One region of the Micromonospora sp. NPDC050417 genome, then DNA from elsewhere that is predicted to be linked to it. Evidence: riboswitches for the same ligand, from Rfam matches in the RefSeq annotation. Region 1 holds a riboswitch; the other holds the start of a gene.

What was found. A riboswitch is a leader RNA that binds a small molecule or an ion and turns the genes downstream of it on or off. The one in region 1 is predicted to bind S-adenosylmethionine.
Region 2: linked by a shared signal. The riboswitch ahead of ACIBF5_RS15350 (aminotransferase class V-fold PLP-dependent enzyme) and the one ahead of ACIBF5_RS18735 (ABC transporter substrate-binding protein) in region 1 are both predicted to bind S-adenosylmethionine.

What each region holds. Positions count from the first base shown of each region.
Region 1 covers NZ_JBITIH010000013.1:205,215-208,614, forward strand. Annotated here, with positions in the region: gene ACIBF5_RS18725 (hypothetical protein) at 187-729, opposite strand; gene ACIBF5_RS18730 (ribosomal protein bL36) at 829-951, opposite strand; SAM riboswitch class I at 1,137-1,227, shown strand; gene ACIBF5_RS18735 (ABC transporter substrate-binding protein) at 1,490-2,371, shown strand; gene ACIBF5_RS18740 (amino acid ABC transporter permease) at 2,413-3,198, shown strand; gene ACIBF5_RS18745 (amino acid ABC transporter ATP-binding protein) at 3,254-3,400, shown strand, end outside.
Region 2 covers NZ_JBITIH010000010.1:141,755-145,154, reverse strand. Annotated here, with positions in the region: gene ACIBF5_RS15355 (aromatic acid exporter family protein) at 1-216, shown strand, start outside; gene ACIBF5_RS15350 (aminotransferase class V-fold PLP-dependent enzyme) at 231-1,502, opposite strand; SAM riboswitch class IV at 1,548-1,665, opposite strand; gene ACIBF5_RS15345 (PrsW family intramembrane metalloprotease) at 1,795-3,381, shown strand; gene ACIBF5_RS15340 (GroES family chaperonin) at 3,372-3,400, opposite strand, start outside.

The sequences.
Region 1 (3,400 bases):
ATCCCGGTGTCCGGCCGCGAGCGGTCGCAGGACACGAAGGTTCTGTGGCGACATGGGATTGCTCCGGCCGACCTGGAAGCCCAACGGCTGGAGGTGATCTCCATTAGCGGGTTGGTCGGGCGAGCTGTCCAGGTCGCCTCGGCCCAACGGCCGGTGAACACTCGGTGTGACCCGGTGAACGAACGGTCAGCGCGGTCGTCCTGCGCTCCGTCCCGCCCGCCGCAGTGTCTCCAGCCTGTTCAGGGTGGCGGCGGCGGTGAGACTGTAGGCGACGTACGGGACGGCGTCCTCGAACCAGTCCTGTGCCCGCCAGCGGCGGGGGTTCGTCACTTTCAGGGCGGCCAACTGCCCGTCCGCGACCAGCATCCCGCCGATTGCGACGATGCCCGCCGCCACCGGCACCGGCGGACGCCACCAGGTGGTGACGGTGGCGAAAAGGGCGACCGTCAACACCCCGTTGACGTAACCGAGCACCGGGCCGAGCCCGGCCCGACGATCGGCGGCCCGTTCCTCGGGACCGAGGCTCAGCCGCGCCACCTCGGCCAGTCGTCGCACCGCACGCTGGTGGGTGTCGCTCAACGGTCGGGCCCGTACCGCCACGTCCAGGTTGCTGACCAGCTCCCGGGCGAGTGTGCCCACGGCGCCGGCCAGGAGCCCGTCGGTCAGTCGGCTCAGCGGGCCCTGGCGGTGCCCGCCCCGACCGTTCCGCCGCGTCGCGTGCCGCGACATGAGCCCCACCCCGTCCCGTTCGTCCCTGGTCGGGCCCGCCATCCGTTCCCGGCACGGGAGTCGCCTACCCCACCCGTGGCGGAACATTCCCCTCGGGCGTCAGCCCTGGCGGGACTTCCACTGCGGGTTGCTGCGGTTGACCACCAGCACCTTGCCGTGCCGACGTACCACGACCGAACCCGGCCGCTGCTTCAATGCGCGTAGCGAACTGCGAACCTTCATGATCTCCTCCGGCTTCGGGTCTGGTTCTTGGCCGTTCCGACGGAAACAACGCTGTCGGAGGCACCCGGATTCCCGCACCCTCCCGTCCGGCCACCGGTGCGTCGGGAATGGGTGGTGGCGAGCGCCACACATGTGGCGGCGGTATCCGACTGGAATTGCCCGCGGTGGATTGAGTAGGCTGACGCAGCCCATCCAGAGCGATTGAGAGACCTGGCTCGTCGATATCGCAGCAACCCCCCTCACGGGTGCGGGTGCTACCGCCAGGACCGATGGAGGTTTGTTCCATGCGTGGACCACGCGCCGATAGTTTTGGCACCCCGCACGCCGTCTGGCCTTGGTGGCGCCGGCATATCGACCTCTGCCGTACCGGCGCCATGCTCTGTCGCGCCAACGGCTGACAACCCACCGCCGGCGGGCCTGATCCGTCGGTAATTCCGCAATTCTCTCGGCACGGTGTTCGATCGGCCATGCCGTGTTCCGTCGTGCCCCGGTTTCCATTCCGGCTGCCGTCATTTGTCATTGAAGTTGGAGTATCCGCATGCGTATTTCCCGTCCATTCGCCCGTCTGCTCTCCGGTGTCGCCGCCATCGCACTGCTGGGCGTCGCCGCCGCCTGCGGCTCGTCCGCCGACGACGCGGCCGACAACCCGTACGACCTGCTGCGGCCCGGAACCCTGCGGGTGGGAACACTGAGCGACGCCCCGCCCAACGTCTATCTCAAGGACGGCAAGTTCACCGGCTTCGACAACGACCTGCTCACCGCTGTCGCCGGCAAGGTCGGGCTCAGGGTCGAATTCGTCGGCACCGAGTTCTCGGCGCTGCTCGCGCAGGTCAACAACCACAAGTTCGACGTCGGCAGCTCGTCGGTCACCATCACCGAGGCGCGCAAGCAGACGGTCGACTTCGGCAACGGGTACGACTTCGGCTACTTCGGTCTCGACGTACCGGCTGGCTCCGCGATCAAGGGATTCGACCAGCTCAAGGGCGCCCGCGTGGTGGTGGTGCAGGGAACCGTGCAGGACGACTACGCCACCAAGGAGGGTCTCGACCCGGTACGCGTGCCCGACTACAACGGTGCGATCAACCAGCTCAAGGCGAAGACCGCCGACGCCTGGATCTCGCCGGCCGAGATCGGTGAGAAGTCCGCACAGGAGAGTGGCGGCAAGATCGTCCTGGCGGAGAAGCAGCTCAGTTCCGCGCCGACCGCGTACGTGGTGGCCAAGGGGAACGACGCGCTGCGGGAACTGCTGAACAAGGGCCTGGACCAGGTGATCGAGGACGGCACCTGGACCCGGCTCCAGGAGCAGTACTACCCCGGTCGTCCGGTCCCGGACACCTTCAAGCCCGGCAGTGGCGACGTCGCGTTCCCACCGGTCAAGGCCGGCCCGTCGACCACTCCCACAGCCACTCCGTCGGCCTGACCGACCGGTGAACGCCCAACGGGTCCGAGACAGGTAAGGCGATGGACACCCTCAAGACGCTCTGGGAGACGTTCTTCGACCTGGGGTCGATGCGCGAAGCCCTACCCGAGATGCTCACGATCGGCCTCCGGAACACGCTGCTGCTGGCGGCCGTCTCGGCGGTCCTGGGCACCCTGCTCGGGATGCTGCTCGCCGTCGCTGGCCTGGCTCGGACCCGTTGGCTGCGCTGGCCCGCGCGGGTCTACACGGACGTGTTCCGGGGCCTGCCGGCAGCCGTCACCATCCTGCTCATCGGCGTGGGGCTCGCGCCGCTCGGCATGGCATGGTGGGGGCCGAACCCGTACCCTCTCGGCATTCTCGCGCTGTCGCTGATCGCCGCCGCGTACATCGGTGAGATCTTCCGCTCCGGCATCCAGAGCGTCGAGGCCAGCCAGCTTGAGGCGAGTCGGGCGCTGGGTCTGTCCCACCGGACCGCGATGCGACTGGTGATCATCCCGCAGGGGGTACGCCGGATCCTGCCGGCCTGGGTGAACCAGCTCATCGCGCTGATCAAGGACTCCAGCCTGGTCTACTTCCTCGGGCTGTTGGCCAGCGAACGGGACCTGTTCCGGATCGGCCAGGACCATGCCGCCAACACCGGCAACGAGTCCGCCCTGCTGCTGGCCGGCCTGCTCTACCTGGTGATCACCGTGCCACTGACCCACCTGGTCAACTGGATCGACCGGCGGCTGCGGCAGGGGCCGGTCGGCGACACGGACGAGGAGCCCGAGACGTACGAAGCGGCCGGAGCGCCGGCCACGGTGGACACAGGAGTGGGTCGTGACTGAGCGGGACCAACAGCGGGAACGAACCACGGTCCCGACCTCGTACGAGTCGCTCAGTCTGGCGGCTCGGGACATCCACCTCTCCTTCGGGCGTCACCAGGTGCTGCGCGGTGTCGACCTCGACGTCGGACGGGGTGAGACGGCCTGCGTCATCGGCCCCTCCGGCTCGGGCAAGTCCACTCTGCTGCGTACGCTCAACCGGCTG
Region 2 (3,400 bases), on a different contig from region 1:
CGGGAGCGGGTGCTGCGTGCGGTCACTGCGGCTGGGCGGGCGTACAACGAGGGTGTCGGGTTCTCCGGCAGCGTGGTGATCGCCCAGGTTCGTACCACCGCCAGTGACGTGCTCCGGGCCACCGGGCTGGAGCGGACCGAGGCGAACCGACTGGTCCGTCGGGCGGTGAGCCCGCAGGCCGGACCGACCCACGCCGCCCGCCCGGCGGCCCACTGACCATCCGGTGCCGGTCAGCCCAGATCGGCCAGGGCGTCGAGGAGGCGGTCGACGTGGTCGGCGGTGCTGCCCAGGCCGATGCTCGCGCGCAACGCGGTGGGTGGCAGGTCGGTGCGACCGCTGCGGCCAGCCGCCTCGGTGAGGAGTCGCCGGGCGAGGGGGTGGGCGCAGAACAGGCCGTCGCGGAGCCCGATCGCGTGGCGCCGGGACAGCTCGGTGGCGACGTCGGCGGAGTCCCGGCCGGCGACCACGAACGAGACGATGCCGACCCGGGGGGCGTCGGCACCGAAGGTACGCAGCTCGACGACGTCCGGCAGGGCGTCCAGCCCGGCCCGCAACCGGGCGAGCAGCTTCTGCTCCCGGGTGTGCAGTTCGGCTCGGTCCGCCTCCTCCAGGGCGGTGCAGACGGCGGCCAGGGCGACCGCGCCGAAGAGGTTCGGCGTACCGGCCTCGTGTCGCGCCGGTCCGGTCGCCCAGCGCACGTCGTGGGTGGCGCTGCCGACGCCGAGGGTGGCGCCGCCGCCGAGCAGGTACGGCGTCGCCGCGTCGAGCCAGTCGGACCGCCCGGCGAGCACCCCGGCACCGAACGGGGCGTAGAGCTTGTGTCCGGAGACCGCCACGTAGTCGATGCCCGAGGCGGCGATGTCCACCGGGGCGTGCGGAGCGAGCTGGGCGGCGTCGACGGCGATCCGGGCGCCGTGCCGGTGGGCCATCGCGGCGAGTTCCTCCACCGGCCAGCGTTCTCCGGTGACGTTGCTGGCGCCGGTGACCGCGACCAGGATCGGGGCGGCCCGGTCGCTGCCGCGGCGCAGTTCCCGCAGTGCTTCGGCGAGTGCCCGGATCGCCGCGTCGGGTGACTCGGGGACCGGCAGCCGTACCGTGTTCGGCCAGGGCAGCAGGTTGGCGTGGTGTTCGCCGCCGAAGGTGACCACCGTCGTCCCGGCCGGTACGGCGCGGGCCAGCAGGTTGAGGGCGTCGGTGGTGTTCCGGGTGAAGATCACTTCGTCCTCGGCCCGGGTGCCGAGGAAGTCGCCGATCGTCTGCCGGGCCCGCTCGTAGGCGAGGGTGCTCTTCTGCGACAGGCCCCCGGCGCCCCGGTGCACGCTGCCGTACCAGGGCAGCAGTTCGGTCACCGCGTCCGCCGCGACGCGGGCGCACGGTGCGGTGGCGGCGTAGTCGAGGTTCACCAGGTCGGGGACGCCGAACACGTCGAGCGGTCCGGCGGCGGGGGCGGTCGGTGCCGGCGACGTGGCGGGTGAGGGGAGGGTGACGAGAGCGGGATGCATGGGTATGACCTCCGGCAGTCCGGGGACCCCGGTTGCTGAGGATGGGGCCCGCGCTTGCCCAGCACGGGGTCGAGCTGGGCCCGGTCATCACCCAGGGCACCCCACCGCGAACTCGACGAGGGTTGCCGGCCAGCAAGCTGGGGCTTCGTCCACCTGCTCGATCTGGTCCGGCGGTCGCCGGTCGCGGATCGTGGCTGTGGACGTTGGTCGCTGGCACTCGTGACCTGATCGGCAGCATATCCGCCCCGGATGCGGTCCGGGTAGTGGGTCGCGGATGGCTACGCTGGGCGGCATGGCCGACACCCCGCCCGGTGGCACTCCCCAACCGCCGCTGATTCCGCCTGCCGCGCCGAACGGGGCGGCAGGCACCGTGCCGCCGCCGGTGGCGAAGATCACCAGCCGGGGGTCGACCTGGCGGCGGGTGTTGGTGTGGGCCGTGGTGATCCTGCTGATCGCCGGCTGCGCGGTCTTCATGGCGATCAGGCTCGGTGACAGTCTCGGCCTCCAGGCTTTCCTCATCGGCCTGGCCGCGGCGATCCTGCCGGTGCCGGTGTTGATCGCCTGCTTCCTCTGGCTCGACCGGTACGAGCCCGAGCCGATGCTTTTCCTCGGCCTCAGCTTCGCCTGGGGTGCCTTTGTCGCCACCGCCGCCTCGTTGCAGGTCAACGAGCTCACCGCCGATCAGTTCGCTCGTTGGGGGCTGCCCGACTCGCTGGTGTCGGTGCTCGGTGCACCCTTCGTCGAGGAGCTGACGAAGGCGCTTGGTCCACTCCTGCTGTTGCTGTTGTTCCGCCGTGAGTGGTCCGGCATCACCGACGGCATCGTCTACTGCGGACTCTCGGCGGTCGGTTTCGCCATGGTGGAGAACATCCTCTACCTCGGCGGGTACGGCTACGCCGCCGGCGCCGATCAGTACGGTCCGGCGACCGGGGTGCAGAACGTCTTCGCGATCTTCATTGTGCGTATCCTGCTCACCGGCTTCGCCCACCCGCTCTTCACCTCGATGACCGGGATCGGCCTGGGTATCGCGGCCCGTAGCGCGGACAAGCGGATCCGGGTCTTCGCCCCGCTGGCCGGCCTGCTGGCGGCGATGATGCTGCACGGCACCTGGAACCTGATGCCGTCGCTGGCAGCGGCGCTCGGGCAGAACCTGATCGTGCTCTACGGCTACGTCGGCGTGATGGTGCCCATCTTCCTCGGCATGGTCGGGCTGGCGGTCTGGCTGCGAGGCTGGGAGGGGCGGCTCACCGAGCGGAGGTTGCCCGACTACGTACGGGCCGGTTGGATCAGTCCGCCGGAGGTGGCCGCGTTGGGGTCTCTCGGCCGACGCCACTCGGCCCGGCGGTGGGCTCGGCGGGTGGCCGGTGAGCCGGGGTTGAAGGCGATGCGTGGTTTCCAGCTCTCCGCCACCCGGCTCGCGCTGCTCCGCGACGGGATGCTGCGCGGCCTGGACACCAAGCCGGCCGACGTGGCGCGTACGGCCCAGGAGGAGTGGGCGTTGCTCCACCAGATCACCGCCTACCGGCAGGTCTTCGTGGGCCGGGATCCGCAGGCGCCGCTGGCCCGCTGGGACGGGGTGAACTACCACCTGACCTTCCCCGACGGGTCGCCGCGCACGGTGGCCGCGTCGGACGAGCCGGTGGTGCCGATCCCGGTGGTCCTGGTCACTGCGACACCGCCCGGTTACGGTCCGCCTCCCGCATACGGTCCGCCGTCGGGTTACACGCCGCCGCCCGGTTACGGTCCGCCGTCGGGTTACACGCCGCCGCCCGGTTACGGTCCGCCGCCCGGTTACGGTCCGTCGGTCCCGCCCGGGTACGGGCAGCCGCCGTCAGCCGGTCACGGGCCGTACGGTCCGCCGCCGGGTGGTTACAGGTAGAGGCCGGTGGAGTCGGTGT